One region of the Bacillus sp. 5RYD7K genome, then DNA from elsewhere that is predicted to be linked to it. Evidence: predicted binding sites of a transcription regulator. Region 1 holds the regulator's gene; the other holds the start of a gene.
The links. Region 1 encodes Rex, which represses fermentation and respiration genes when NADH is low (regulators of the CRP and FNR family bind a similar motif). Its sites were predicted from a motif close to TTGTGAAATATTTCACAA; they were not measured.
Positions count from the first base shown of each region.

Region 2: ACQE26_RS17610 (helical membrane plugin domain-containing protein) is a predicted target of Rex. The motif match lies at 2,243-2,260, and genes of this name have one in related genera.

Region 1 covers NZ_CP191200.1:265,497-268,999, reverse strand. Annotated here, with positions in the region: gene ACQE26_RS01220 (ABC-F family ATP-binding cassette domain-containing protein) at 1-566, opposite strand, end outside; gene moaC (cyclic pyranopterin monophosphate synthase MoaC) at 706-1,218, shown strand; gene ACQE26_RS01210 (redox-sensing transcriptional repressor Rex) at 1,215-1,862, shown strand; gene tatAY (sec-independent protein translocase protein TatAY) at 1,881-2,051, shown strand; gene tatC (twin-arginine translocase subunit TatC) at 2,058-2,819, shown strand; gene ACQE26_RS01195 (YdiK family protein) at 2,858-3,049, opposite strand; gene ACQE26_RS01190 (CPBP family intramembrane glutamic endopeptidase) at 3,046-3,503, opposite strand, start outside.
Region 2 covers NZ_CP191200.1:3,613,485-3,616,987, forward strand. Annotated here, with positions in the region: gene ACQE26_RS17600 (LacI family DNA-binding transcriptional regulator) at 1-163, opposite strand, end outside; gene ACQE26_RS17605 (NAD(P)/FAD-dependent oxidoreductase) at 517-1,695, opposite strand; gene ACQE26_RS17610 (helical membrane plugin domain-containing protein) at 1,735-2,151, opposite strand; gene ACQE26_RS17615 (cupin domain-containing protein) at 2,538-3,035, opposite strand; gene ACQE26_RS17620 (DMT family transporter) at 3,165-3,503, shown strand, end outside.

The DNA of each region.
Region 1 (3,503 bases):
GGTTCATCCAAAATAAGCAGATCAGGCTGGGTCAGCAAAAGCTTGCCGAGTGCAAGTCTTGTTTTCTGACCGCCGCTCAGGCTTTGCACTTTCACGGAATCGTCAAATTTTCCGAAACCGAGGCCGTGAAGGATAGAACGGACGTCCGCTTCATACTGATAGCCGCCTTTATCCTTGAAGTCCTGCTGAAGCCTGTCATAGGTTTTCATCAGTGTCTCAAGCTCCGCGGGGGCGGCCGTAGCCATCTTTTCTTCAATAGAACGCATTTCTTTTTCCATTGCTTTCAGGAAATCAAAAACACTCAGCAGTTCTTCTTTTATGGTAAGCTGGGATTCCAAGCCTGTGTGCTGGGCAAGATATCCCATCGTTAATTCTTTCGGTTTGATTAATTCACCCTTTTCATATGAAAGGTGACCTGCGATAATTTTAAGGAGAGTTGATTTGCCGGCTCCGTTTCTGCCTACAATGGCGATGCGATCCCGAGATCTGACTTCAAGCTTTATATTGTTTAAAATAGGATCAGCGCCAAAAGATTTGGACAGCTGATTAATTTGTAAGATCATCATATTATTTCACCTCTGTTATAATAAGTTAAGTGTAGCTTATCAACCTGCTGTCAGCAAACAATACATCAGAATTGGAACATTATAGGATAAGACATCAGGGAGAAAATAGTGTATGATCAGAAGTAAGGAGAGTTTAAATATGAATGGATTTTCTCATTTTAATGAAGAAGGCCGTGCCCGCATGGTGGATATAAGCGATAAATCTTCAACAGTCCGTACTGCCGCTGCGATATCCAGCGTACACATGAAGCATGACGTGTACAGCAGAATCAAAAACCGCGAGATCGGAAAAGGAGACGTACTGGCTGTCGCACAGGTGGCCGGAATCATGGCTGCAAAGCAGACCTCAGCGATTATCCCGATGTGCCACCCGCTTTCTTTAAGCAGCGTCGACATTTCATTCGGCTGGGAGGAAAAGGATTCCGAAGCCGTTCTTCATATACAGGCAAGCGTAAAAACGAAAGGGAGTACAGGTGTGGAAATGGAAGCGCTAACTTCCGCTTCAGTCTGCGCTTTGACCGTTTATGACATGTGCAAGGCGCTGGATAAAGGAATGGTCATCGGCCCGACCTGCCTCATGGAAAAAACGGGAGGCAAAAACGGTGATTTTAAAAGAGATGCATCTGAGTATAAAGTGGAGGACCAATCATGAACAAGGATCAATCAAAAATTCCGCAGGCGACAGCAAAACGGCTGCCGCTTTATTACCGCTTTTTAAAGAATTTACACGCGTCAGGAAAGCAGCGCGTTTCATCTGCTGAACTGAGCGATGCGGTAAAAGTCGATTCGGCCACGATCCGCCGGGATTTTTCCTATTTCGGGGCGCTCGGCAAAAAAGGATACGGCTATAATGTGGATTACCTGCTGTCATTTTTCAGAAAAACACTGGATCAGGATGAAACGACGAACGTCATTTTGATCGGTGTCGGGAATTTAGGGACGGCGTTTCTTCACTATAATTTCACAAAAAATAATAACACAAAAATATCTATGGCTTTTGATGTGAATCAGAGTAAAATAGGAACTGAGGTAGGCGGCGTGCCTGTCTATGCTCTTAATGATTTAGAACTTCACATTAAGGATGAACCTGTGGCGATTCTTACCGTTCCGGCGGTTGCCGCGCAGTCAATCACCGATCGGCTCGTGTCGCTCGGAATCAAGGGAATCCTTAACTTTACGCCGGCCCGTTTGAATGTGCCGGATCACATTCGAATTCATCATATAGATTTAGCTGTAGAGCTTCAATCATTGGTTTATTTCTTAAAGCATTATTCTGTTTTGGAAGAAATTGAATAACGAAAGGAGGAGCTGCACATGATCGGTCCTGGAAGCCTGGCTGTTATCGGTGTGGTGGCGGTGATTATTTTCGGTCCGAAGAAGCTTCCCGAGTTAGGAAAAGCCGCGGGGGACACGCTTCGTGAATTTAAGAACGCCACTAAGGGATTAGCCGGTGAAGAAGAGGAAAAAAAGAAAGAAGAACAGTAAGATAGGATGACGCGTATGAGAGTGAATCAAATGACGCTTGTGGAGCATATTGCCGAACTTCGGAAACGATTGCTGATTGTGGCGTTATCCTTTACGGTTTTCTTTATTGCCGGCTTTTTTCTGGCAAAACCTATCATTGTGTATCTTCAAAAAGCCGATGAAGTAAAAGAGCTCACCCTTAATGCTTTTAACCTGACGGATCCGCTGTTTATCTTTTTGCAGTTCGCGTTTATTATCGGCATCATTTTGACTTCGCCGATTATTCTCTATCAGATTTGGGCGTTTGTCAGCCCGGGGCTGTATGAGAAGGAGCGCAAAGTAACACTCAGCTATATTCCGATTTCGATTGTGCTGTTTGTCGGCGGTGTGTCATTTTCTTATTATATTTTATTTCCGCTGGTCGTTGATTTTATGAAGCGGGTCTCGAATGACCTCGATGTCAACCAAGTGATCGGAATCAGCGAGTACTTTCATTTTCTGCTGCAGCTGACGATTCCGTTCGGGCTGCTGTTTCAGATGCCGGTGCTGATCATGTTTTTAACGAGGCTCGGGGTTGTCACGCCGATGTTTTTATCGAAGATCAGGAAGTACGCGTATTTTGTGCTGCTCGTGATCGCCGCGATGATTGCGCCGCCTGAGCTGCTGTCTCACTTGATGATTACGATTCCGCTTTGCATTTTATATGAGATCAGTATCCTGATCTCAAAAGCGGCGTACCGGAAAAGGCAGACCGGCAGCAGTGAGTCTGACCAGGACGTATCAGCATAAAAAAAGCCATTTCTCAATGATGAGAAATGGCTTTTCTTTTATTTTTGATTTTTTTTCACTTTAAATGAGAAAGCGAACATTTTAAACGAGATGCTGATATTATAAGCGGCGAAAACCATCAGCAGTATGGAATAAAAAGACCACATACTTCCCGGCGAGCTTGCGGCTAAATACGTAAAGATACAGCCGACTGCGAAATAAATCAAGCCCCAAGTCATTGGGTTCCTCATACAAACAATCCTCCAATAATTAATTGCATTTGTTCACTATGCTGTTCAATATATTTTTGGGCGGGGCCGAGCTGCATGACCACGACAATGGTATTCATCATGACATGGGCGAATATCGGCACAATAATCCGTTTCGTCTGCACATACAAGAACGCAAAGGTAAAGCCCATGGCCGTATATAGCAGCAGGTGTGTGAGGTCCTGATGCACAATGCCGAAAATGACGGAACTGATCAGTCCGGCGAAAAAGAAATTCGTTTTTTCATATAATACACCGAAGATGATCTTCCGGAAAATGATTTCTTCAAGAATCGGCCCGACGATAGAAGAAACGATGATCATGAGCGGCATGGCTTTTATAATGTTGAGAATGGCTTTCGTGTTTTCGGAACCGCTGTTCACGTGAAAGACATACTGCTCAATCATTCCGGCGATACCCTGAGAAAATAAAGCGA
Region 2 (3,503 bases), 590 kb from region 1:
CAAGGCTTTTTGCATTTACATTCGGTGTGTAATTCAGCTGTGAAGCGAGCTCTAATATCTTCTGTTTTGTATGCTCTTTAATGTAGGGGCTGCCGTTCAGTGCCCGGGATACCGTTGTGTGGGATACGTTAGCGAGTTTTGCGATATCTTTTATGGTTACCATCGGTTTTCCTTTCTCCCTGTATACTGTCATTTATTTCTATTGTACCATTAACGGACAGTCCATAAAATCACTAAAGTTAGGTTTTGCATGATGTAAGTCCTGAACGAGTTCGGCATGCTGCCTGTCTGTCAGCTTATCATCATACCGATAATCAGCATGACGCACAGCAAAAGGAGCCTATAATCCAGATTAACGTGCCTTTCGTCTGAGATGTATTCGGGATATAGCCGGTATTGATCAGCCTGATGACGGAAGACAGAAATTCAGCGCATCAGCCGCGGCGCTGACTGTGCACGTTAACATTTAGATATAAAAAAACACTGCCGAGAAAGTCGGCAGTGTCATTTAAAGGATTAGTAAGCCAGGCTGAATAATCCTTTGATATGTGTTAAATAACGTACGTTACTTGCTTCTTTCATTAAAGATGCCGGAAGACCTTTCAGCGGAGTAGAGTTCGCTCCGATGATGGCAACCGCGTCTTTACGTCCGAGACTTGCAAGCGTACCAGAGTTTACAGGCTTGAATGTTTCAAGCGTTTTTCCTTCTAAGTAAGCGAACAGGTTGTAACCGACAAGTTCACCCATCTGCCATGCGATTTGCGCTGTAGGCGGGTATGGACGGCCGTCCGGCGCAAAGTATACTGCGCTGTCTCCGACAACAAATACATCTTCGTGAGAAGTAGATTGTAAGAAATCATTAACAGTCGCGCGGCCGCGGTTCACTTCAAGACCTGATTCGCCGACTAACGGGTTGCCTTGTACGCCGCCTGTCCATACAAATGTGTTGGCAACGACTTTTGAACCGTCTTTCAGGTCAATGACGTTTCCTTCCACGTTTGTAACAGGAAGACCTGTTAAGAACTCTACGCCGCGTTTTTCAAGACTTTTTGTCGCGCGTTCGATAAGATCATCAGGAAGAACAGGAAGAATTTTCGGACCTGCTTCAACTAGTTTCAGTTTGATTTCTTTATGGTCTACGCCGTATTTTTTCGTAAGGTTCGGCATGATGTCAGCAAGCTCACCGACAAGCTCAACGCCTGTTAAGCCGCCTCCGCCGATAAGAATCGTTGCATCAGCTTCGTTTTTCGTTTTAGAGTATTCACGCACACGGTCTTCCACGTGTTTGTATACTTTGTTGGCATCCGCAGCGGATTTGAGCACCATGCTGTTTTCTTCGAGTCCAGGAATGCCGAAATAAGCCGTAACTGAACCAAGTCCGACAACAAGCGCGTCATAAGTCAGCTTAGAACCGTCAGAAAGGGCGACTTCTTTTTTATCAACTGAGAAAGAATTGACTTCTGCGATTTTAATGTCAACGTCTTTTCCTTTAAGAAGTTTTTCAAGCGGCATAGCAACAGCCTGTTCAGACACGTTGCCGGCTGCAAGGCGGTGCAGTTCCGTAATAATTTGGTGAGTCGGGTATTTGTTCACAACGGTTACGCGTGCTTCATCTTTACTGTAATGTTTGCGAACGGTTAAAGCAGAAAGAACTCCGCCGTAACCAGCGCCTAAAATGACAATATGTTTTGACATCGTATATCCTCCGTCCTTTATATCAATTTGAATCTGAGATTATTTTTGTTTTTCGTTCATGATTTCAAGATAGCTGTTAGCAAAACGGAACAGCTTTTGCGCTTGAGGATCTTTCAGCATGCGCAGCAGGCCGAAAAGTCCGATCGTGTCATTGCTTGCATCCGCGCGGTCTTTTGCTTCGATCGCAGTAGCCGCAATATCTTTCGCTGTTTCTTTCACAGGCTCAAGAATTTCTGTAAGCGCACCCACTGTATCGCTCTTCAATACTTCGTCTGTCGCTACAGACTGTGCAAAATCATAAGACTTCGTTAAAATATTTACTAACTCAGTCAGTTTTGGTAGCTGATCCACTAAAACAGTCAGTGATTCTTGAACTTCAGGTTTTAGCAGCTGATCAATAAGATCGCGTTGGCCTTGGCTGACAGATGCATTTGTTTGATCGATTGTTTCTGGCATATCCGATTCTCCTTTACTATAAGCAGTGTGCTGATTTTTTTGGAAAGGGTAGCCTTTCCCCTTTCATGCAGAAAAGCATGAAAAAGCAAGATTGTGAATCCGTGCACAATCAGTTACAAAAATAAATGTTTACTACCCAGTTTTTCACTTTGCCATATTCAGTATTATTTTTATATCAACAAAAACAATTGAATAAGTCAAAATTTCTTTTTCCTCTCTGAAAATAGCAAACATAAAAAACCCCAATTTGAATTACTCTTATATAATAACACTTTTTGAACAAAATTTGAACGTGAATTGTTTCGTTTATGAAATTATTTATATGGCGGGGGTGTAATAACGTTTCTTTTAGGCTATTTTTTTACAGACCATCCGCTTTTCCCCTGTCATTTCTCCCACATTTTTATAAGCGGGCCCGTTTTTCCCGTAAAGGGATCATATTCCGGGAGCGGGACACGGCTGATTTCTTCTGAAGTTCTATCATTTTTCTCCGTTTTTGTATCGTACTGCCGGCCGCCCGGGTAAGCCCCGATCACGGTAAAATCAGAACTGGCCGACAGTTTTTTATGTCCGGTGCCGGCCGGAATGACCGCTGCGTCTCCAGTTTGAAGAACGGCGTCTGCGCCTTGTTCCCCGCCGAACCTCAAAACCGCGTTTCCTTTTACCGCGACGAGAACTTCGTGGGTGGTGCTGTGAAAATGGTGATACGGAAATACTCCGCCCCTCCAGCTGTTCGACCAATCGTGCCGGCGGAGGACGGATTCCGCTTTTTGTACCGTTTCTTCATTAAATACCGCTTTATAAATGACAAGCGGGAGATTCGGATTATTCGGAATGCGGCCGTCATCTTCAAAATAAAGAACTTCAATATCCTCTTTCTGCATTGTGTTCACCTCCGTATATGTCTGTTTCCCATTCATCAGTTGTTAAAACGCTATTTTCACATATTCCATTGCGAAGCCTGCCGGTGAATAGTATAGTATAAAAAAATATGTGTCAAAATGAGGGATTTCATGAAAGCCATCATATTCGGAATATTGGCATCTCTGTTTTTTGCAGTCACATTTATTTTAAACAGGGCGATGGAGCTTTCCGGCGGAAACTGGATGTGGAGCTCTTCCCTGCGTTTTCTTTTTATGGTTCCGTTTTTATTTTTGATCGTTTATGCGAAAGGAAAATGGGTGCCGCTCTGGCATGAAATCCGGAAAAAACCGTTTTTTTGGCTGAAGTGGAGCTTTACCGGCTTCGTGCTTTTTTATGCCCCGATTACCTTTGCGGCGGCATACGGGCCGGGCTGGCTGATCGCCGGCACGTGGCAGGTTACAATTGTCGCGGGTGTGCTCCTGTCGCCG